2 regions of the Cohnella algarum genome follow, and region 1 is predicted to be linked to the other one. Evidence: a T-box and tRNA genes for the amino acid it is inferred to sense, from the RefSeq annotation. Region 1 holds a T-box; the other holds one or more tRNA genes.
The links. The T-box of region 1 lies ahead of JW799_RS27420 (valine--tRNA ligase). A T-box ahead of a tRNA ligase gene usually reads a tRNA of that ligase, here a tRNA-Val.

Region 1 (11,397 bases):
CGGCTCCAGCATGTCCGCGACAAGCGAAACCGGAAGCCCGACGACATTGAAGTAGCACCCCTCGATTCCTTCGACCAGCAAGGAACCGATTCCTTGAATGCCGTAGGCTCCGGCCTTGTCCATCGGCTCGCCGGTTTCCGCGTAACGGCGGATCTGATCGGAGGAAAGCTCCTTCATCCGCACGCGCGTAACCCGATGAGAGGTCGCGGACCGCCCGCAGTCAGGTTCGAGGCACGTCACGCCGGTAAACACTTCGTGCGTTCGGCCGGAAAGGCGCCGCAGCATCGCAACGGCGTCGGACAGGTCTTTCGGTTTTCCCATGATTTCGCCGTTCAGGGCGACGACGGTATCGCTGCCGACGACGATGCGCCTGCCTTCGCCGGCCGCGGGCGGAAGCGTCTCCGCGACGGCCTCCGCCTTGCGCAGCGACAGCCGCTCGACTACTTGGGGCGGCGTCCATTCCGGCGGCGTGCTTTCGTCCGTATCGCTCGGCCGGATGACGACCGGCAGTCCGAGCAGCCGGATCAGCTCTTGCCTTCGCGGAGAAGCGGATGCCAGAATAAGAGTCACTTCGCTTGCCGATTGAAGCTCGTTCATAAGCTTTTCCCGCTTTCGTTACATTCTTCTGTACAGCCAAATAGCCAGCACCGCGCCGATGATGCTGAGCAGGCTTACGTTCAATCCGAATTGAAGGTTGAAATCAAGCACCAGCAAATCGACGGACGGCGACAGGTTTACTTGCTCGGTGCGCGTCAAAAAGGACAAGCCCGGCACGCGTTCCAGCCAGCGGGCGATCAATGCGCCTCCAATCAGGCCCAAAAACACGAATAACAGCAAAATCCAGCCGTTTTTCTTCACGATTCAACGTCTCCCACCAATTTTTGACACCTGATTCATTCATTATACGGCCCTGCGTCCCGTCGCACAATGCTCCAATAGGAACGTCTTTGAACGTTGCGACTAACGGCCTAATGCCGCGGGAATCCGTTCGCCTGACCCTTATTGCAGTCATTATAGCACATATGTTCGCATTTTGCCAAAAATAAGGGAGACCCGTTTTCATGCACCGTCCGCGATCGGAGGAAATCCAAAAGCAGCGAACGATTTCTTCATTCGCTGCCCGGTCGACATATGCGATTTTTGGGTAAAACGGCAGCTTCGCCGGATCGGACGCATTTCCGACGAAGCGCATCCGAAGTTCAGCTTCCGCTCTCGAGCGAAACGGTCATCCGAAGCTGCCTGTCGGCCAGCACCGCGGACATGACCGACGATTGCACGCTCCACAGCGTCGACCGGTCCGGCTTTTCATTATATGCGGCCAGGCTTTTCAGCGCCTCGTTCAGCTCGTTCGCCGCCGTTTTGGCCGGCTGCCTCAATTGTGCGTCCCACTCGTCGACGGAGCCGGCCGCCCCCGTCCATGCGTTTCGCAGCGTTTCCACGGTCTGCATATCGCCGGATGAAAACGGCTGCGGATTCGCCGCCGTCAGCGCGTCCGACGTCATCCCGATCAGCTTCAAGTACAGCGCCGAGCTTGTATCCAGAAACTCCGGCAAATTCGGCTCCGACTGCGCCCCGGAAAAGCTGAGCTTGACGCTCTCGATCGGCTTGATGTAGACGTCCGTCCCGTTGAGCTGCGTCGCCAGCAGTTCCGCCTCTTCCTTCGTTGCCGCCGCCCCGGCGAATACCCGGTAGCCGTCCGTCGTGTCCCCGGCGGCCGCCACCCCTTTCGCATCCAGGGCAGCCAAAGCCTCCTGCATGCTTGCTTCGGTGCGAAAAACGCCGTATTGCAGCATATGGAAAGTAAACCCGGGTACCTCGGCCGCTTGAGCAGCGGCGTCGGTCGGATCGTTCGCCTCGGGATTCGCTGCCGGCGCTCCCGACGCGTCGATCCCCGTCCCTGCCGGGGAAGCCGGGGCCGGGCCGTCCGACGCGAGCGGGGCCATGACGCTTTCCGAGCGGCCATACTCGTCTTCGGCGGGAAACAACGGCTCTCCCGCAAACAAATTCAGCAGCAAATAGCCGAACAAACCGCCCGTGAGCAAGGCTCCGGCGACCGAAGCGATCACTCGCCACCAGGACGGTGTCCTTTCCGGAGAGCGGGTGCCGTTCCACGTATCCGCGAAGGGGCCGTCCTCCTCCCCTTCTTCCCACGGATCGCGCCCTTCGCCGCTTTCGACGGCGTCGTAGCCGCGAACCGTCGGCGGTTCCCCGGAAGGGAAGCTCCAGGTTATGTTTTGGCCGCGGACGGGAATCGATTCGTCCGTTTTCGGCTGCATATAAGCGGAAAACGAGTAAAGCTTCCCGGTTTCCGCAACGGGCTCCTCCGGGTGCGGATGCTCGCCGCGCTTCGCTTTTTCCTTCCCGGCTTCGACCGTCCTCGCTTCGGGCTGCGGCGGTTTTCGATCGAAATCCCGCCTTGGATTCCGGATGATTTCCTCCAGTGCGCGTATATCGTCCTGATAGGGACTATGCCAGGCTTGCCACTCGTGGGCCGCCGGCGTGCTTTCTTCGTAATCGGCGTTTTTCCCGTCAGTCGGTTTTGCGCCGGCCTCGGGTTTTGCCGCAGACCTTTTTCCCGTTTCGCTGTGCTCGGCACCCGCGGGCTCCCGATTCGTTTCCCGGGGACTCGTCCCGTCGAATCGGAACGTCATTCTCGCCTTTTGCTGCATATCGACCGTCTCCCCTTGTCCCTCGTTCTCACCCTAATCTATGAGAGACAAGCGGAAAATATGATGGACAACCTCGAATTCAAGCAGCAAAAACCTCGCAAAGCTCCGCCCAAGCCCGTCGCACCCGCAAAGTTCCCTCCAGTACCGCCGACCTGCAAAGTTCCTCCCAACCACGTCGTACTTGCAAAACTCCCACGATCCCGCCGTACCTGCAAAGCTCCGACTGAACTCAACGCCCATTGCGGAGCTTCATTGGATTTCTTCCAATCAAAAGCGGCTCTTTTTGCGGGAGCGCCGAATACGTTGGATTTCATCCAATCAAATGACGCCTTTTTGAGAAAAGAGCTCGATTCCCCCGTTCCTCGTTGGATAAAATCCAGCATAACCAGTCATTCTCTCGATTCGGACCAAGCCGGTTGGAAGAAATCCAACATAGGGAAACCTCCTAAACGCTGACCGGATCCCATTCGTCAGTTATCCCATTCGTCGCCTATACGAATTACGCCTGTGAACGTTCTTGGAGTTAAGAGAACTCCCGGGGATCATAAATGGCGGAGATTTACGGCGTAACGCAAGGAGTGACGCTCTCATTTTGAGAGATTGATGCTTTGCAAACGGGCTTTGCCTATAAAATGGAATAGAAGGTGTCTCCCCAAAGGCATTGGCACCGCCATCGACCGCCATAAATATGCGTTTTGCGGGCCGAGATGAGTCATCACGACTCAAATGGATCGTCGGCGTACGTGCGGGAGGGGCGAGATGGGCAATATTTACTCAAGTGCGTGCGGCTGCATGCGTTTTGCGGGCCGAGATGAGTCATCACGACTCAAATGGATCGTTGGCGTACGTGCGGAGGGAGCGAGATGGGCAATATTTACTCAAGTGCGTGCGGCTGCATGCGTTTGGCGAGGCGAGATGAGTCATCACGACTCAAATGGATGGTTGGCGCGCGTGCGGAGGAAGCGAGATGGCTAAATGCTCTCTTCGTTGAACGAAACAAGGCACGGCCGTCTGCACCCCTGTGCAATCCGGCCGTGCCTTCCCTTGCAGAGAAAGCTTACGCTCCGTACGCTCAAACGCCCTGGCGGTCCCGAAGCAGCCGGACAAGCCCGTCCGCCGCTTTCCAGATGTCGCCCGCGCCCATCGTCAGCACCAGATCGCCCGGCGCGACGCGCGAAGCGAGCAAGTCCCGCGCCTCTTCCTTCGTCGGAACGTAGGAGACGTTGGCATTGCTGTTGCTCTCGATAAGCTCGACCAGCTTTTTCGAATGGATGCCTTCGATCCGCTTCTCGCCAGCCGGGGAGTAGATATCGGTAATGAGCACCTCATCCGCGTCCTTGAACGCTCTGCTGAACGCGTCCAGCAGGAAAAACGTCCGCGAATAGCGCTGAGGCTGAAAAACGGCGATAATCCGTTTGCCCGTCGCTTTGGCTGCCAGAATCGTCGCTTCGATTTCCGTCGGATGGTGCGCGTAATCGTCGATCACGAGCACGCCGTCCACGTCTCCGAGCACCTGGAACCTGCGTTTGGCGCCGCGGAACTGCACGATGGCTTCCGCAATCCGCTCGAACGGCACGCCGGCCTCCAGGCAGACGGCCACCGTCGCCAGCGAGTTGTATACGTTGTGCCGTCCCGGAACCGACAATCGGATCGTGCCGAGATTTTGGCCGTCTTTAAGCACGCTGTAGCTCGCGCAGCGATCGCCGAGCTCGATATCGGCCGCCGAGTAATCGGCTTCCCGGTCGATTCCGTACGTAATCGTCCTCGACGAAGCCGGAACTTTCGGGAGAATCGACCGAACTTCGTCGTCGTCCGCGCAGACGACCGCGCAGCCGCCCGGCCGGACGTGGCCGAGAAATTCGGTGTAAGCTTCCTTAAGCTTGCCGAAGTCGCCGTCGTAATTTTCCAAATGATCGGCCTCGATGTTGGTCACGACCGCGATCGCCGGACGATACTGCAAAAACGAGCCGTCGCTTTCATCGGCTTCCGCGACGACGTAATCGCCCTTGCCGGCTTTGGCGTTCGTGCCGACGTTGACGATTTCGCCGCCGATAATGTACGTCGGGTCCAGGCCGCACGTCTCCATGACGAGGGCGATCATCGAAGAGGTCGTCGTTTTCCCGTGCGCTCCCGCCACCGCCACGCCCTTGCGGTCGTTCAGCAGCCGGGCGAGCATTTGCGCGCGGTGCAGCGTCGGAATGTTGAGCGTTTCCGCCTCGACCCGCTCCACGTTGTCTTTGGGCAGCGCCGTCGAGTAGACGACCAGATTGGCGCCCCTGACGTATTCGGGCTGGTGCCCGATAAAAATTTGCGCCCCTTTGGCGGCAAGCTTCTCCGTCAACTCTTGCCTGGCGACGTCCGAACCCGTCACCTCATACCCCATTTCCAGCATGACCCTGGCTATGGCGCTCATCCCATAACCGCCGATCCCTATAAAATGAACGCGTTCTGCCGTTCGCAACGACGCTTCACCAGCCTTTTTCAGAATTCGTTTGATGGAGCAGCCACGAACGGACATCGGCGATCAAATACAGCGTACCGGTTACGACCGACAGCGTGCGATCGGGGCTGTCGTCGGCAAGCCTACGCAGCTTTTCCAAAGCGAGTTTCCAATCGGGTTCGACGATGACGGTTTCGGGTCCCGAGTCGCCGCTTTTCTTCAATCGCCGGGCTATTTCGGCCAAGTCCGCAGCCTTCATTTTTTTGTGGAAATCCGGCTCCGTAACGATGAGGGAATTCACCAATGGTAGTATATGCCGCAACGTCTGCTCGTGATTCTTGTTAGGCATCATCCCGATCACGACGTTCAATTTCTCGTGCGGATAGACGTCCCGCAAAGCGGCCGCCAGCGCCTCCATCCCTTCCGGGTTATGAGCGCCGTCCAGCAAAATGCGCGGCTGCCGCGACACCATTTCCAGCCGGCCGGGCCAGGACGTATTTCGCAGACCCGCGAGCAACTGGTCGTCGTCGACGATAACCGCGTAATATTGCCGCAGCACTTCCAGCGTCATCAACGCCACCGCCGCGTTCGTCTGCTGATGCGAGCCGTTCAGCGACACCGCCAGCTCGGAAAGGGAGCGGAACGGGCCATGGAACGCAAATCGCTGTTCGTTTTCCGAAACGGAGATCGTTTCGTAAGAGAACCGTTCGCCGAGCAAATAAAGCGTCGCTTGCTTGGCCGCAGCCGTCCGCCGGATCGTCTCGACGGCCTCGGGCTGGCTCGCCGCGGAAATGACCGGCACCCCCGCCTTGATAATGCCCGCTTTCTCGGCGGCGATTTCGGCAAGGCTGTCGCCGAGCAAATCCATATGATCGTGCCCGATGTTCGTAATGACGCTCGCGATCGGCGTCACCACGTTCGTCACGTCGAGGCGTCCGCCGAGGCCCGTTTCCCAGACGACGAAATCGGGAAACGAGACGGTTGCGTAGTACAGAATCGCCAGCGCGGTCGTTACTTCGAACATCGTCAGCGGGCCCCACTCGGTCTCGGCCATCCGGTCGGCGAGCGGCTTCAGCCGGTTGGCGAGCCGAAGCAGCACGTCGTCCGGAATGTCCTCGCCGTTATATTGAAATCGGTTGGAATACGACGTGATATACGGCGACGTGAACGTCCCGACGTCGTACCCCGCGCTCCGAAGCACGCTTGTCAAATAGGCGCAAACCGAGCCTTTCCCGTTCGTGCCTGCGACGTGGATGAATTTCAGGCGGCGGTGCGGATGTTCGAGCCACTCCAGCAGCCGGTTCATCCGGTCCAGGCCCGGCCTGATGCCGACCGTCGGCATCAGGCCCGTAATCCAGGCCACCGCCTCTCCGGCGGATTGAAACGCGCCTGTCGTCTCTAGGTTGTCTTCGTTTTCGCTGTTCATGAAACGTTCCTCCGTTAGCTCCGAAGCTCGGCGATCCGGGCGACCACCTTATCGCGCTTGTCTCGGTAATCCTCGCCTTTCGCCCGTTCCTGCTCGACGACGTGGGCCGGCGCCTTGGCGAGATAGCCTTCGTTGGCCAGCTTTTTCTCCACGCGTTCGACTTCCTTGTTCAGGTGGTCCAGTTCCTTCTCCAGGCGGGCGATTTCCTGGGCAATATCGATCAGGCCCGCCAGCGGGAAGTAGAGCTCGACCCCCGTCACGATCGCGGTCATCGCCTTGTCCGGAGGAGTAAGCCCGCCGTCGAGCGTCAGATTCGACGTATTGCAGAACCGGTGCAAATACGGCTCGTTCCGCCGCAATATTTCGCTTTCCGACTCGCCGGTCGGCTTGACGAGAAGCTCGATTTTTTTCCCGAGGGATACGTTCACTTCCGCCCTGACGTTGCGCACCGCGCGGATAACGTCCATGAGCAGGTTCATTTCGCGGACAGCCTCCGGCGCCTCGAAGCCCGCGTCGTAGACCGGCCATGTAGCCAGCGTGATCGTTTCGCCCGGCTCATGCGGCAAGTGCTGCCAGATTTCCTCCGAAATGTACGGCATGAAGGGATGCAGCAGTCGCAGCGTGCGGTCGAGCACATAGGCGAGCACCGATTGCGTGTTCCGCTTCGCGGCGGCATCCTGGCCGTACAGCGTCAGCTTCGCGAATTCGATATACCAGTCGCACAGATCGTCCCACAGGAAGTTGTACAGCAGCCTTCCCGTCTCGCCGAATTCGTACGTTTCCATCAAGCGCGTAATGTCGCGCGCGGTTTCGTTGAACCGGTGGAGGATCCAGCGGTCGGCCGTCGACAGCTCGCCGGACAGGTCGATGTCTTCCGCGCGGAAGCCTTCCAGGTTCATGAGCGCGAAGCGCGAAGCGTTCCAAATCTTGTTGGCGAAGTTTCGCGCCTGCTCGACCTTCTCGAGCCGGAAGCGCAAATCCTGTCCCGGCGTGCTTCCGGTCGAAATCATAAAGCGCATCGCATCGGCGCCGTACTGCTCGATGACCTCGATCGGGTCGACGCCGTTGCCGAGCGATTTGGACATTTTCCGGCCTTCCGCGTCGCGCACGAGACCGTGAATGAGCACGTCCTTGAACGGAATGGCATCGGTAAACTCCAGGGCGGTAAAAATCATCCGCGCGACCCAGAAGTAGATGATATCGTAGCCGGTTACGAGCACGTCGGTCGGGTAGTAGCGTTTGAAATCGTCGCTTTCGGCCGGCCAGCCGAGCGTCGAAAACGGCCACAGCGCCGAGCTGAACCACGTGTCGAGCACGTCCTCGTCCTGCTTCCAGACGCTGTCCGGCTTGTCCGCGCCTTCCGGCGCCTCCATGCCGACATGCATGTCGCCGGTTTCGGCGTTGTACCAGGCCGGAATGCGGTGCCCCCACCACAGCTGGCGGGAAATGCACCAGTCACGCACGTTCTCGATCCAGTGCAAGTAAATTTTCTCAAAGCGGTCCGGCACGAAGTTGACGCCTTGGCCCGACTTTTGGGATTCGATCGCCTTCTCCGCCAGCGGCTTCATCGCGACGAACCACTGCGTCGACAAGTACGGCTCGACGACGGCGCCCGAACGCTCGCTGTGGCCGACCTGGTGAACGTGGTCCTCGATTTGGACGCAGACGCCCTGCTCCTGCAAATCCTTGACGATTTGCTTGCGGCAATCGGCCCGGTCCATCCCCTGGTACGGACCGGCAAACTCGTTCATTCGGCCGCTTTCGTCCATGACCGTTATTTGGGGCAAATCGTGACGCTGGCCGACCTCGAAGTCGTTCGGATCGTGCGCCGGCGTAATCTTCACCGCTCCGCTGCCGAACTCCTTGTCGACGTATTCGTCGCCGACGATCGGAATTTCGCGGTTCACGATCGGGAGCCGCAGCATTTTGCCGATCAGGTGCTTGTAACGCTCGTCTTCCGGGTGAACGGCGACGGCCGTGTCCCCCAGCATCGTCTCCGGCCGCGTCGTCGCCACCGTCAAATGGCCGCTTCCGTCCGCCAGCGGATAACGGAGGTGATAAAGGTGCCCGTTGACCTCTTTATATTCGACTTCGATGTCGGACAAGGCGGTGCGAGCCGCCGGGTCCCAGTTGATAATCCGTTTCCCGCGGTAAATAAGCCCCTTCTCATAGAGACGGACGAACACTTCGCGCACCGCTTTCGACAGGCCCTCGTCCAGCGTGAAGCGCTCGCGCGAATAATCGAGGCTCAGGCCCATTTTGGCCCATTGGCTGCGGATCGTGTCGGCATACAGCTCTTTCCATTCCCACACTTTTTCCAAAAAGGCTTCCCGCCCGAGATCGTACCGGCTTTTGCCTTCCTCGCGCAGCTTCTGCTCGACCTTCGTCTGCGTGGCGATGCCCGCGTGGTCGGTGCCCGGCAGCCACAACGCGTCAAAGCCCTGCATCCGCTTGAAACGGATCAGAATGTCCTGTAGCGTGAAGTCCAGCGCATGGCCGATATGCAGCATGCCCGTCACGTTCGGCGGCGGGATCACGATCGTGTATTTGGGAGCGTCGGGCCGCTTCCCCGCTTGGAAATACCCGCCGGCAAGCCAGGCTTCGTACCATTTTTGCTCGGCTAACTTCGGATCGTACGTCGTCGGCATTTCGACGGTCGTTTTTTCTTGGGACTCGCTCATCGTCGGACACAACCTCCATAAGGGACAAAAATACAAAAACCTCCCGTCGCAAAGGACGAAAGGTTCGCTTCCGTGGTACCACCTTCATTCCGCTCGGCCCACCGGCCGCTCGGCACTCAAGCGCATGTTAACGGCTGCCGCCGTCCCGTTCTACTGCGCGATCGTTCAAACGGGAGACTCCAGGGCGACTTCCGCAAGCTACCGTCCTGCGGCTCCCTTCCAGCGCTGCCGGATGCAGCGGGACCGCTCTCTGTAGGCGTAAACTGCGTACTCTTCCCTATCCTCGTCTTTATTTTCCTATCATACCCGTATGGACGTTTCCAGTCAATATGAGGGCAAACGCCCGAGCGTATCCATAGTTCCCGCTAATGCTCGCAGGGTTCGCCACTGTCCGCAAGTTTCTCTTTCACTCCGTTGGAATCATGAACTAAAGCATTCTGAAGAAAAAATGAAAACCGCCCCGCGGAACTCCCGATTCCGCGAAGCGGCCGAAATTACGGAATATGAATGACTTGGCCCTCGACGACATGAGGCTCGGCGAGCCGATTGTACAATTGCAGCTCTCTAGGCTGAACGTTGTACCTGACGGCGATCGCTTCGAGCGTATCTTCCCGCTGCACGATGCAAAGCTTCAATTTGCGGAACGATTGTTCCTCGCCGCCTTTGGACAGGAATAGCCGCGTCCACTCGATTTCGTCGCCCGCCTCCGGCGCTTTGGCCGAAAGGGACGGCTCATCCGCCGGCGCGGAAGCGGAAGCGGCCGGCTCCGGCTCGCGCTTGGACGCCTTTTCGCCCAACTGCGTCAACAGGCCGAGACCCGACGCATAGGAGGGCTCCGCGTTCGCCGAATCGGCCGACTTCGCCGTTAACGCGATTTTCGGCTCCCGCGGCTGCGGCGGATGATCCTCCGGCTGAAGGGCAATCGGTTCGGCCTGCGGTTCATTGGCTTGCGGTTCAGCTTGAGGTTCAGCCTGCAATTCGGCCTGCAGTTCGGCCTGCAGTTGCAGTTCGGCATGCGGCTTGTGCTGCGGCTCGGGTTCCGCCGCGGAAACCGAGATCGGTTCGGACGACGGCTCAGGCTTCGCCTTGGAACCCGAAACCGGTTCCGGCTCTCCTTCCGGTTCCGGCTGAAGCTCCGTCCGGAAGCCTTCCCGATACGAGCCGCCGTCCTTCACGCCGGCGAAATCGAATCGATCGGGCGCCCCATAGAGCGCCGCATCCTCATCCCGGGCATCCGCGGCGTACGGAGAGTTCGGGTTCTCCCGTCCCGCGGGCCGCTCCGCCGCGTATTCCTTGTCCGTCCCCGCATCGTAAGTCGTCGAAGGTTCAAAAGGCGGCGATTGCGAATAATAAAAATTTTGCGGTTGAGCGAAAGCTTCCGCTTGGCCGTAATCCCGATCCGCCGAATCATCGGCCTGCGGCTGCCCCCAGGATTCCCCGATCGGCCCGGAGTCTTGCTCCCGGTAGGCATCTTTCCCCCCGAACGGGGAAATTTCCTCGCTCGACTCGCCATACGTCCGATCCCGGTACGGGGTCACGTCTCCGAACGCTTCCGGCGAGGCCTGCCGCTCGCGCGCGGCGACCGGAGCCTGGTGAACGACGGTAAACCCGTCTTCCCGCCATACGGGCGCCTGCGGAGCGGAAACTTGCAGCCCGCGCAGCGACAGCACGCCGGTGACGTTCAGCGAACGGATCGACAGCACGTCGACGTCGAAATTGTCGATCTCGACGGCAAGTTCGTCCTTGCTCTGCACCCGGCTGAGCGGCAGCGAGATTTCCACGGGAATCCAGTGCTCCAGCTGGCTGAGCGCGGAAGGCTCTTCCTGCGATCGGTAAACGCCCGTCAGCAGCAAATGGCCTTTCAGCAGCACCTGATCCTCCTGGGGCAGCGCCTGCATGTGGGGAACGAGTTCGATCTCTTCCAGCTGATCGATGGACGCCGCGTCTTCAGACAGTTGAATCCGTTCGTAAATATCGAATCGCAAGCCGTTTAACGATTCCGTCACGACTTCAGTCCTCCTTTCGGGGTTAAAGCGCCCCGCAAAAGGACGGGGCCTGCACAGCTCATTAGTTATCTATATGCTGTCCGAAGTCGGGCATGCCTGCGGAAACGAAAAACAACACCCCGGCGCGCGGCAGCGAAGCCAAAACGCACGGGGTGTCGACGGATTTCAAAAAAAA
Region 2 (11,397 bases), 1.6 Mb from region 1:
CTGCCCTTTCTGACCGCGCTGGAAAACGTCGAGATGCCGATGATGTTTTCCGGCAAGCTGGACCGGGCTTACGCCAAGCAACTGCTGGAGTGGGTAGGTCTGAAGGAGCGCATGCACAACAAGCTCACCCAGCTGTCGGGCGGCGAGCAGCAGCGCGTGGCAATCGCGATTTCTTTGGCCAACAAGCCGCAGCTGCTGCTGGCCGACGAGCCGACGGGATCCGTCGACACGCGGACGTCGGATCTCATCATGGACATTTTCCGGCGATTCAACCGGGAGCTGGGGTTGACGATCGTCATCGTTACCCACGATCTGTCGCTGGCGAGCAAGGTCGACCGCGTCGTGGCCATCCGCGACGGCCTGACGAGCACCGAATTTATCAAGCGGAATCCGAATTTGGACGACGCGCCTCCTCTCGGAGGGGGGTTGAACGAAGAACACGAAGCCTTTGTCGTCGTGGACCGCGTAGGACGGCTGCAAATTCCGAAGGAGTATTTGCAAGCCCTGGAAATCGGCGACAAGGCGAGCATGGAGTTTGACGGGGAACAAATTGTCATCAAAGCACCGAAACCGATCGAGGAGGAACCCGCATGAAGAACAACCGATTTCGCAAGCTCGCGCTGGCCGGAATAAGCCTGACGCTAGCCGGCACTTTGCTCGCCGCTTGCAGCGGAGGCAACGAGACCGACGACCCGAACAACCGCCGTACGCTGCGCATCGGGACGATGTACGGCAGCAGCCAGGACGAACAATATTTCCGCCAGCAATATACCGACCTGTTCGAATTTACGCACGGCAACATCGACATCGAAATCGTGCCGGCGATCGACTGGACCGAGACGCAGTTCGAGGAGCAAACCCCGGAAACGCAGCAGCCGGATCCGCTGGAGAAGGTAAAGGAAATCATGACGGGGCCGAACCCGGTTGACGTCATGATTTTGAACGATTCGAGCATGCTGAGCACGATGGTGCAGGAAAATCTGCTCAAGCCGCTCGATCCGCTGATGAAAGAAGACGAAATCGACACCGCCGAATACGTTCCGGCCGTCATCGAAGGCATCAAGGACCTGGGCGACGGCCAAAATCTGTACGCTCTCGCGCCGACGTACTCGCCTTCCGCGCTTTTTTATAATAAGAAGATGTTCAGCAACCTCGGCATCACCCCGCCGACGAACGGCATGACGTGGGAAGAATTGTTCAACCTGGCGCGCCAACTGAAGACCGGCGAAGGCCAGGATGCGACGTTCGGGTTCACGTTCAACCAATGGGGCTACAGCAACGGCTATTACGATCTGACCAGCTTCGCCGCGCCGCTGCAATTGAAAATGTTCGACGAAAAAGGCGAAACGATGACGATCAATACGCCGCAATGGAAAAACGTATGGACGACGTACACCGATCTGTTCAAGGAAAAGGTGCTCCCGTCGCAGGAGGATCTCGTGTTCGAGCAGCCGGCGACCGACGGACCGTACCGCTACAATCCTTACGAGCAGCAGCCGTTTTTCCGCGGCAAAGTCGCGATGGTCATCGGCTCGTACAGCATGATCAGCGAAATCGACACGTTCAACCGCAACGTAGACAAGTTCGAAAACATGGAGGCGCTCGATTGGGATGTCGTGTCCGTGCCGACGTTCGCGGAAGCGCCCGGGATCAGCGGATATATTTATATGAATACGCTCGCCGCCATCAACTCGCAGGCTCCGAATCCGGACGACGCCTGGGAATTCGTCAAGTTCATGAACGGCAAGGAGTGGGGCAAGCTGCGGGCCCGCAGCAGCTACGAGCTTCCGTCGCTGATCGAATACGCGAAGCCAAAGGAAGGCATGAGCTACAACATGGAAGCCTTCACGACGACGAAGCCGATTCCGCAGCAAAATTTGGCGGTCTACACGAAACTGTATCAGGAACGTCCGAATTTGAACCTGATCGATTCGCTCGCCAATACCCAGTACAACAAAGTCGTCAACGGCGAAATGTCGGTAGAGGAAGCGCTCGCCGAATTCGAGACGAAGGGGAACGAACTGCTGCAGAAAATCAAGCTGACGCCGAACGGTCCGATCGAAGGCGTCAACGACGACGTGTACGGCGGAGGAGGCGGTCCGATTCTTTACGACTCGGCTACGTCTGCCGCGGTTGCAGTCGGCTGACGCAACAGGGTAGCGAAACGTCGCCGCGCAGTCAACCGACGGGGCGGTCTGCGCGGCGTTTTTACAAGGATAAGGGGGAATTTTCTTGCGCTCATTTCTTCGATTACATACGTTGAAGTCGCTGTCCGTCGTGCTCGTTTTGTCCGTCGTCGCCGCTCTCGCCGCCGCGTGCAGCGGAGGAGACGCGTCAGACGATCCGAACAATCGCCGCACGCTGCGCATCGGCATGGTTTCGGGCAGCCAGGACAGCGAATCCTATTACCGTCAGGAATACACGGATATGTTCGAACTATCCAAAGGGAACATCGACATCGAATTCCAATATGCGACCGACTATTCGGAGATGATGTACGCTTCGGAAGAGGAGCAAAAGGAATTTCAGCAAATCGATACGTACGAACGGCTCAAGGAAATGCTGACGGGACCGAATCCGGTCGACGTGCTCGTCACCGATCAGGGAACGATGGGCCGGCTGATTCAGGATAATTTGCTCGTTTCGCTGGATTCGTACATCAAGAAAGACAAAGTGGATTTGGAAGCGTTCGTGCCGTCCGTCATCGAAAGCATCCGGGAGGCGGGCAACAACCAGGTTTACGGGCTGACCTCTACGTTCAGCTCCAGCGTTTTGTTTTACAACAAGACGTTGTTTTCGAAAGCGGGCGTCACTCCGCCGACCGACGGGATGACGTGGGACCAAATTTTCGACCTGGCCACTCAAATGAGCACGGGAGAGGGCGCCGAGCGGATATTCGGATTGACGTTGAACGACTGGAACTCCGAATTGAGCATGTACAGCGTCAATAACATCGTCGCCCCGCTGAAACTGAGGATGTTCGACGACAAGGCCGAGACGATGACGGTCAATACGCCGCAGTGGGAACGGGCCTGGGAGCGCCCGATCGAGCTGGCGCAGCAAAAAGTGATTCCGAGCGCGGAAGATTTCGTGGAGGAGATGCCCGCCGACGGCAACTACCGCTACAATCCGTATTCGAACCGTCCGTTCTTTACGAACCGCGTCGCCATGATGATCAGCAACAATTACCTGATCAACGAGCTCAAGACTTATAACGATAACGTAGACAAAATGGAAAATTACGAGCCCCTTGATTGGGATGTCGTCACCTACCCGGTGCTTCCGGAGATGCCGGAAGCGAGCAGCGGGATGTACCTGGGCGAAGTGATGGTGATCAACGCCAACGCGGCCAATGCGGACGATGCCTGGGAGTTCATCAAGTTCAGCACGAGCAAGGAAACGGCCAAATTCAAGGCAAGAAGCACGTACCAGATGAGCTCGCTGACCGAGTTCGTCAAGCCTCTCGACGGCATGGCCTACAATATCGAGGCGTTCTACAAGCAAAAGCCGATTCCTTACGAGTATAATCAGGCCGAGCAAAGCCTTTATCGGGAACGCCCCAACCTGGGCTATATTCAGCAACTCGGCGACCAATCGTTCCAAAAGGCGGTCCGCGGCGATTTGGGCGTCAAGGAAGCGCTGCAGGAATGGCAGGAAAACGGCAACGAGCTGCTGCAGGAAATCAAGCAGAACCCGACCGGGGAGATCGATCTTACGCCTTATTTGGGCGATCAGGAAGCGATCCAGAGGGAAATGCTCCGTCGGGCGTCGGGAGGCTGATTTTCGGCTTTCCCGCTCTTCGGATCGTCCGTACGGCTAGCCCCTAAGAGTAGACCGAAGCGCGAAGGAGCATCCTAAAGCCTGGAGCTTATTCACCGGAAGGATGGCCAGCGATGAATTGGGTCTATTGGTCGAGGCTGTACGACAGCAAGTTCCAGGCAGGCTGTCTCGTTCGCCGGATGGAGCACGACGGGTGGCTGTTCGGGATCGACATGCCGCGGGAAATCGAAGTGTTTCGATCGCGCAAAGGGAAGTACGGAGTTCGTTTTATGCCTTAGCCGCCAAGGCCGGATTCGCCGTTTGCCGCGAAGCCGGCCTTGGCAGCGTGAAGGGGTTGTGTTATCGTTTTAGAAGAAAGGGGCGGGAGCATGCGAAGAATGCCGTTGACGGCGGAAACCGCGCAAAAGCTTGCCGAACATTTGAAGGTGCCGCTCGAGCATCTGATGCATATGCCGCAGCATATTTTGCTGCAGAAGTTGGCGGAAATGGCAAAGGCCGATGCGGCCTCCGGCGGAAACGTCAAAAAGGAGGAATAGCTCAAGCCGGAAGCGCGACGACTTTTTTTAACGGATTGTTATTTTTTCCTTGACTTATTCATTACTCTTGTAGTATATTAATTCTTGTCGCTGTCGACAGATTGATGGTGAACGTCGCGGGGTGGAGCAGTCCGGTAGCTCGTCGGGCTCATAACCCGAAGGCCGCAGGTTCAAATCCTGCCCCCGCAACCAAACTTAAACCTCAAACGGACTTCAGACGAGGGCCCTTAGCTCAGTTGGTTAGAGCGGTCGGCTCATAACCGATTGGTCGGGGGTTCAAGTCCCTCAGGGCCCACCACTGAGGATGCAAGCAGCGATGCAAAGGCGAATGCGAATCGTCTCTACTTCCCAAGCCGGTTAACGGCATCAAGCGGAAGGAGGCGTTTTTTTGTTTGTGCGGGAAACGGGCGCGAACGGCGGAAAGTCGGGCGCGGAAAGCGGGCCAATGATAAAAAGAACGCCCCGAAGGGCGTTTTTGACAGGCTGCGTTGAATGCGGGAATTGCGAATTGAGAGATTAGAGGGATAGCGGATTTCTGCGTCTCCGATGCTTGCAAATGATAATCGCTTTTTGACCGGGGCGGAGTTTGACGACGATCGTTTTTCTCCTCAAAGACATCGTAAGCCACCACCTTTCAGCTTCATAGTATAGTTTATGATGGAAGAAGAGGATGGCTTGGACGAAATCATTCGCAGATTCCCCCATTCTTGCGCGCCCGCTCTGCCATTGCTGGGGGAAGCCGGCCCGCGATTTTGTTGACGCGTATGCCCGGACGTGGTAATATGTAGAACGTTGATCGTTTTCGAATGGTCGATTTCGCGGTTGGCGGAATACGCGCCAATGCGCGCGGCAGCGCGATTTTCGCGCCGGGGTGGCGGAACAGGCAGACGCACAGGACTTAAAATCCTGGGGGTGGTGACACCCGTACGGGTTCGATTCCCGTCCTCGGCACCATTTTTTTAAGGAGCACTCCTTAACATTTAACGCCAGTTGTCCTGTCCGGCTAAACGCCGAGGCAGGATTTTTTGTTTTCCGGGCGGAACCGCAAGGGGACTTCGCGGCGGTTTCACGGATGTCCGATAGATTGCTATAATAGAAGAGTTAACGACGACAGAAAATGGAGGAACGCAAGATGGCGGCCGTATTCCGCAATGATTGGGGACCGGTTCTCGAGCCGGAAATGGAGAAGCCGTACTATCGGGAGCTAAGGCGGCAATTGGCGGAGGAGTACAGGGACAGACGCATTTATCCGGATATGTATCATATTTTTCAGGCGCTTCATCTGACGGCTTACGAGGACGTTAAGGTGGTCATTCTCGGGCAGGACCCGTACCACGGAGCCGGCCAAGCGCACGGGCTCAGCTTTTCGGTGATGCCGGGCGTGAAGACGCCTCCGTCGCTGCAGAACATTTACAAGGAGCTGCGGGACGATCTGGGTTGCGCGATTCCGAGCCACGGCTTTCTGGAGCATTGGGCCAGGCAGGGCGTGCTGCTGCTGAACGCGGTGCTGACGGTGCGCGAGGGCCAGCCGAATTCGCACAAAGGTCTCGGGTGGGAAAAGTTCACGGACGCGGTCATCGCGGCGCTCAACGAGCGAGAGAAGCCGATCGTGTTCATCCTGTGGGGAAGGCACGCGCAGGAAAAAGCGTCGTTCATCGACCGGTCGCGGCACCACGTCATCGCTTCGCCGCATCCGAGTCCGTTTTCGGCGCACAACGGATTTTTCGGCAGCCGTCCGTTTTCGCGAACAAACGCTTTTTTGCGGTCCGTCGGAGAATCCGAGATCGACTGGCAGATTCCGGAGGCGGACCGAGCCGCTGAAGGTCTTCGGGCGTCCGGAGGCGGAGCGCTTTGACGAGAGGGAAGGGGGCGGGACATCATCGGCCCCTTGGCGAAGCGGAATACGGCGCAGACGTTAACGGAGTCGGGGAATCGCCGTCCATCCTTAATTAACGGCCTAAAATGACCGACGCGGTTTGAAAAATGCGCCGACTTGCCGCGCATCTTTTTGCATAGCGGAGCCGCACGCGTTCCCGGCACGAGCGGTTTCGCTGTATAAGCGGCCAATCTTGCCGCAGGCGGGGAGAAGGGCTCGTAAAGCCTGTCCCGATGCTGCGCCGCCAACCGTCCCCTGTCGAGCCCAAGCAAAAAACCCCGCCAGCCGGCGGGGCTTCAAATGCGATATGGTGATCTGAACAGGGATCGAACCTGTGACCCCCACCCTGTCAAGATGGTGCTCTCCCAGCTGAGCTATCAGATCAAGAAGTGTTTCGACTTGATCTATTATAGCGGGATGCAGCCGGAATGTAAAGAGGGATCGGGAATTTTTTTTCGAATTCTTCAGCTTCGGTTGATTTGGCGCTGCTTGTCCCAAACGCGGTTGATCTGGTCGTGGATTCTCGCTTTTTCCTTCTCCAGCAGCTTGCTTTCGATCGTCTCCGCGCTGATGCCTTTCTCCTTGCCGATTTGCACGACGGATTTGCCCTTTTTAAGCTCTTCGATCAGCGCTTTCGGTTCCATGCCAAGCACTTGCGAGATGTCGTTCAACCGCTTCGCGCCCCGAAAGTGACGATGGTGCATGCCGCCTTTGCTGTCGACGAGCAGCCGCACTCGTTCCTCCATCTTCGATTTCCATTTGCCGGCTTCGTCTTCGGTAATCTGTCCGGCTTTGACCGCTTCGTTCAGCCTTTTCACATGCTGGCTGACGAGCAGATCGACGACCTTTTGTTTCGCAACGCCTTTGCTCGCGGCGACGTCCGCCAACGATTTGCCGGCGGCCAGCTCGTTATGGAGCGTAGTCTCGTCGATTTTCAACAGCTTGAGCAGTTCTTCGTTCGGGACGGGACGAGGCGGATGGGCCATCCGCTTATGAATCGAAGAAACGGAGGGCGTCTCGGCCCGGACGGCTTCGGGGGACGGTTCGGCCGCGCCGGCGGCGGCGGGCAGGAGAAGCAGGAAAGCAAGCGTCAACAGCAGCGTACGGCTTGTCGTGGATTTTTTGTTCGGCATGTTGTCTTCACTCCTTCGTTAACCTATTGTTGGTACGATGGAGCATCTCTAAACGGGTAACAAAAAGAAAAAAACCTTCCCGCGAATACGGGAAGGCTGGCTGTCGATTATGGTGATCTGAACAGGGATCGAACCTGTGACCCCCACCCTGTCAAGATGGTGCTCTCCCAGCTGAGCTATCAGATCATACTATCTCGCAAGCACATTTTGTATAATACCAACTTCGGAAAGCCGTGTCAACCGTTTGGGCGGGAATTGTTTTGCACAAAGAACGCCAAATTTTCGCGGACGGAAAAAGTAAAAGTAATGAAGCTTTCGGACCGGCGTATGTATAAAATAAATGCCTTGGAACGGGAGGAACGGTCCGATGGAGGAAGGCGTCATCCTGACGCTGGCGCTGCTCGCCATGTTCGGTCTGATCGGGGCGGTCATGCTGGCCGTCGCCCGCATGGTGCGCGAGGATTCGCTCAAACACGACCGGCGGTTCATTTGGACGATCAAGGACGATCCGGGCAAAAAAGGCGATCCGACGGATTAAGACCCGGATGCGGCGGGTATTCTGAGTAAAACGGAGCGACAGCGCAGCGTTCCGAATGAAAGGAAGGAGGCCGCCGCCATGCCGTTCGGTTTAGCGAACCGCCGCCGGGCGCTTCGCCGCTTCGCCGTTGCCGCCCTCCTGTCGGCGACGATCGGCCTGGCCGCCTGCGGCCAAAAGCCGGCCGTTCCCGCCGGCGCGATCGCCCCCGGCGCTTCGGATTCGGCCGAATCGAAGGTATTCGCGAGCGTATACCCGAGCGAAGTCTCACAAGACGTGTACCGGTCGCGAAACGTCACGCCGGGCCTGGAGTGGGGCGTCGGGTGGTAAGCTCGCCGCGCCCGCCGCAAGCGCCGAATCATAGCAAAAGCTCCGCTGCCGCTTGAAGGCGTCGGAGCTTTTGTCGTTCATTCTTCCCATTTGCGGGAGTAGGCTTTTTTGGTGACCCAGAGCAGCACCCAAATCATGACGACGAGCAGGATCGCGGATATCACGTAGGCGGCAACCAAAACGCAGGCATCCTTTCCGTAGGCGAATTTTTCTCATCATACCGCATTCCGGATCCGGTTGTCATCCCGAAAACGGAAGAGTATAGCGTTTATGCTGGTCGACGAACGTCATTTTTCCGGTTTTTCCGATGAAATCGGGCTGATCGTCTCCGTAATGCATAAGCCGGATTCGTTCCTGGATGTCGTCCGGCAGCGTCAGCAGCTGGGGAAGGCACGCGTGAACGGTTCCGGGCTCATGCAGCTGGCAGTCGTGAAAAATCGTAGTCACGCCCCGTTCGCGAACGAGCTTCGCGAGCAGTTCCGGATTAAACTTCATATCGGCCGTATAAAAGAACGAGTCGTTCAGCAAAATCGAGTAGCTGTATTTGTTCGGAATGTGATCGGTTCGAAGCAATTCCGCCCTCAAACCGCTTAGCAGCTCGACGCGAGTTCCTTCGGGAAGCGGCCGCACGTCGAAAAAATGCTGCAGCGAGTCGTAATGCTCCTGCTCCAGCCCGCCCCGCAGCGAATGCTGCCATAGCGATTCGACAAGCGTTTCGGCGATATACAACGGCTTTCTCGTCTTATATGTAAATTTGTACTTGAACGCGAGTTCTTCGAGTCCTCCGACGTGGTCGGCGTGGATGTGCGAAATCAAGATGGCGTCGATATCGTCCGGCGAAATGCCGAGTCGGTAAAGCATCTTCGGAGCCGTATGCCCGCAATCGATCAAAAGGATGCGGCCACCGGAATAGATCAGCGCATTGTTGTTGAAAAACGTTTTGGCGAAGGCGCTTCCCGTCCCCAGCATTTGGATATCCATTCCAAGCCTCCCAGCTGTCTCATCTGCCAGTTTGAATCGTTGCAAACGAACGCATTTAAAACTGAATTGAATATACCATAATCTGTATCGATGCAAAAGATTTCGTTGCAAAAAACGAAGCATTGCCCCGCCCTCCCGCATACGTTATGGTGGCTGCCATTTTCGCAGGGAAGGGGGGAGCCGCATGAGCAAACCGAAAGGCAAAGGGGCGTCGAAAAAGAAGGAGCTGTCCTCCGTCGTCCACCGCCCGCAAATGAAAATCGTCACCTCGGACGCGTGCGCGGTTTGCCGCACTCCGTGCGCGCGAGGGTTAGCCTATTTGGCCAGAATGTCGGAGCCGGGAGCGATCGGCAACGGCGTTCCGTGCGTGCTTACGCTGCCCAAAGCCAATTGAATCCCGGCAAACCGCGGGGAAATGGCGGAGCCATTATTTCCCGGGCGAGCGCACAATCGGAGCGGATTCGACACGTTCCGTCATGCCGAAGGGAGGGCCGCGGCGGATGTCCGCTCTGAATTTTCTTTCGCGTTCTCGCAACTTTTGCCCGGTTGTTCGGTATAACCATACAGGTAAAAGAGTGCGAACGACGGAGGTCATGCAGAATGAACATCCGCAAGCTGCTTTTGTTGACCGTGGCCCTATTGCTCGTAGGCGGTTCCGCGGTTTTTGCGGATACGGTTGCGCAGAAGGTGCGAATCGTATTCAATAAGCAAACGATCGAGGACGGCGGCATCCTCGTGGACGGCAAAGCGTATTTGGGCGTGCGCGAGGTCGGCGATCTCGTGCAGGGAATGGTCGCCTGGGACGAAAAGGACAAGAAAGTGACCGTCTCGAAGCCGAACGTACATATGTTTGCCATGAACGGCAGCACGCCGTTCGGCTCGGTCGAGAAAAACCAGAAGGTCAACTTCATCGTTTTTGCTCAAATCGACAACCTGCAAGCGGACATTTCCGCCTTCAAGGTCACGATTGCCGATCCTTACGGGGACGAGACCTATATCGACGGCAAAACGACCAAGGACAAGGATTTTCCGACCAAGGACAACTTCTGGTTCACGACCAGCGACAAATTCGGCTACGAGTTCAAATCAAGCGGCAAGTACACGATCCGCTTCTGGATGCAGCCCGCAGGGAGCTCGTCCATGCAGGTCGTCTCGGAAAAAACGATCATCTCGAAATAAGCGGCGGCGCTCCTCCCGATCCGGGGGAGCGCCGTTCGTTTGACCCGGGGATTTGGAAATGATACGATACGATGGAAAAGTAAATCCAACCGACTGAACGGAGGTTCCACATGAGCGATCATGTTCATGACGAAAACTGCAACCACGAGCACGATGAAGAAGCCGTTTTCGTCGTAACGGACGAAGAAGGCAACGAACACGAAATGGTGCTTGTGTACACATTCGAGAGCGGCGATAACGCTTATGCCGTTCTGCTTGACCGCAACGATCCCGAAGACGACGGCGTCATTTTCCGCATCGAGGAAGACGGCGAAGACGAAGTGCTCGTCAATATCGAAGACGACGAAGAGTGGGAGCGGGTCATGAAAGTTTACGAAGAGCTCGCCGCCCAGGAAGCGGACTGAGCCATCGCTTTTCGCGGGAGCTGCCAGGCATGCGCGTTTCGGCATGCCGCGGCAGCTCCGTTTTTTTATTTTCTGGAGCTGAAAACCATCGAGCGGCCGTTGAACAACGTGACTTCCGCCAGCAGCTGCCGGCCGAGCCATTTGCAATATTCGTTCGCTTTCGCTTTGTCGGCGTGCGTGGAGCCTTCGGGAAGGACGACCTGGATGTACGGAACGGAGCGTTCGCCGTCCGGGCGGCGGCCGACGCCGAAAACGATGAAGCGGTAGGGGGGCCTGGAGCCTTTCAAATAAAACCAGGCGTGCTTCTCGGAATTTTGGTCCTCGATGGAGTAGGGAAAGGCGGCGCCGGCGTAATCCCAGCCGAGCTGTTTGCCGGTCCGAGACGCCTGGTCGATATAAAGGCGAAGCTTGGCCTTTACGTCGTCGAGCGTCACTTCGGTTGCGGCGGATCCTTGGACGAGCGAAATGAAAGCGCTTTGACTCATCGTTTTCCACCTCCAAGCCCATCATAGCAAAATCGGATATCGCCTACAATCGTTTTGCCCGAACGTAAAAAAACCCCCCTGCGCCGGCATTGGGCGCGCGGGGATAGACTGCGACCGGCGGAATGCTGCGGGCCGCCTACGAAATCGCCGTCTCTTCG

Region 2: it has a tRNA-Val gene. The T-box ahead of JW799_RS27420 (valine--tRNA ligase) is inferred to sense a tRNA for this amino acid. The anticodon was not compared.

Annotation. Positions count from the first base shown of each region.
Region 1 is NZ_JAFHKM010000002.1:6,033,027-6,044,423, forward strand. Features, by position in the region: gene JW799_RS27395 (Maf family protein) at 1-597, opposite strand, end outside; gene JW799_RS27400 (DUF4321 domain-containing protein) at 616-858, opposite strand; gene JW799_RS27405 (SPOR domain-containing protein) at 1,200-2,669, opposite strand; gene murC (UDP-N-acetylmuramate--L-alanine ligase) at 3,742-5,187, opposite strand; gene JW799_RS27415 (bifunctional folylpolyglutamate synthase/dihydrofolate synthase) at 5,138-6,535, opposite strand; gene JW799_RS27420 (valine--tRNA ligase) at 6,550-9,216, opposite strand; T-box leader at 9,265-9,509, opposite strand; gene JW799_RS27425 (LysM peptidoglycan-binding domain-containing protein) at 9,711-11,222, opposite strand.
Region 2 is NZ_JAFHKM010000002.1:4,407,922-4,419,318, forward strand. Features, by position in the region: gene JW799_RS19740 (ATP-binding cassette domain-containing protein) at 1-594, shown strand, start outside; gene JW799_RS19745 (ABC transporter substrate-binding protein) at 591-2,147, shown strand; gene JW799_RS19750 (ABC transporter substrate-binding protein) at 2,233-3,780, shown strand; gene JW799_RS19755 (hypothetical protein) at 3,894-4,058, shown strand; gene JW799_RS19760 (YycC family protein) at 4,149-4,316, shown strand; tRNA gene JW799_RS19765 (tRNA-Met) at 4,432-4,508, shown strand; tRNA gene JW799_RS19770 (tRNA-Ile) at 4,538-4,614, shown strand; tRNA gene JW799_RS19775 (tRNA-Leu) at 5,182-5,270, shown strand; gene JW799_RS19780 (uracil-DNA glycosylase) at 5,449-6,171, shown strand; tRNA gene JW799_RS19785 (tRNA-Val) at 6,501-6,576, opposite strand; gene JW799_RS19790 (hypothetical protein) at 6,657-7,325, opposite strand; tRNA gene JW799_RS19795 (tRNA-Val) at 7,436-7,511, opposite strand; gene JW799_RS19800 (hypothetical protein) at 7,693-7,863, shown strand; gene JW799_RS19805 (hypothetical protein) at 7,942-8,190, shown strand; gene JW799_RS19810 (MBL fold metallo-hydrolase) at 8,431-9,171, opposite strand; gene JW799_RS19815 (hypothetical protein) at 9,356-9,565, shown strand; gene JW799_RS19820 (hypothetical protein) at 9,772-10,350, shown strand; gene JW799_RS19825 (DUF1292 domain-containing protein) at 10,461-10,754, shown strand; gene JW799_RS19830 (DUF1885 family protein) at 10,820-11,239, opposite strand; gene JW799_RS19835 (aminotransferase class I/II-fold pyridoxal phosphate-dependent enzyme) at 11,376-11,397, opposite strand, start outside.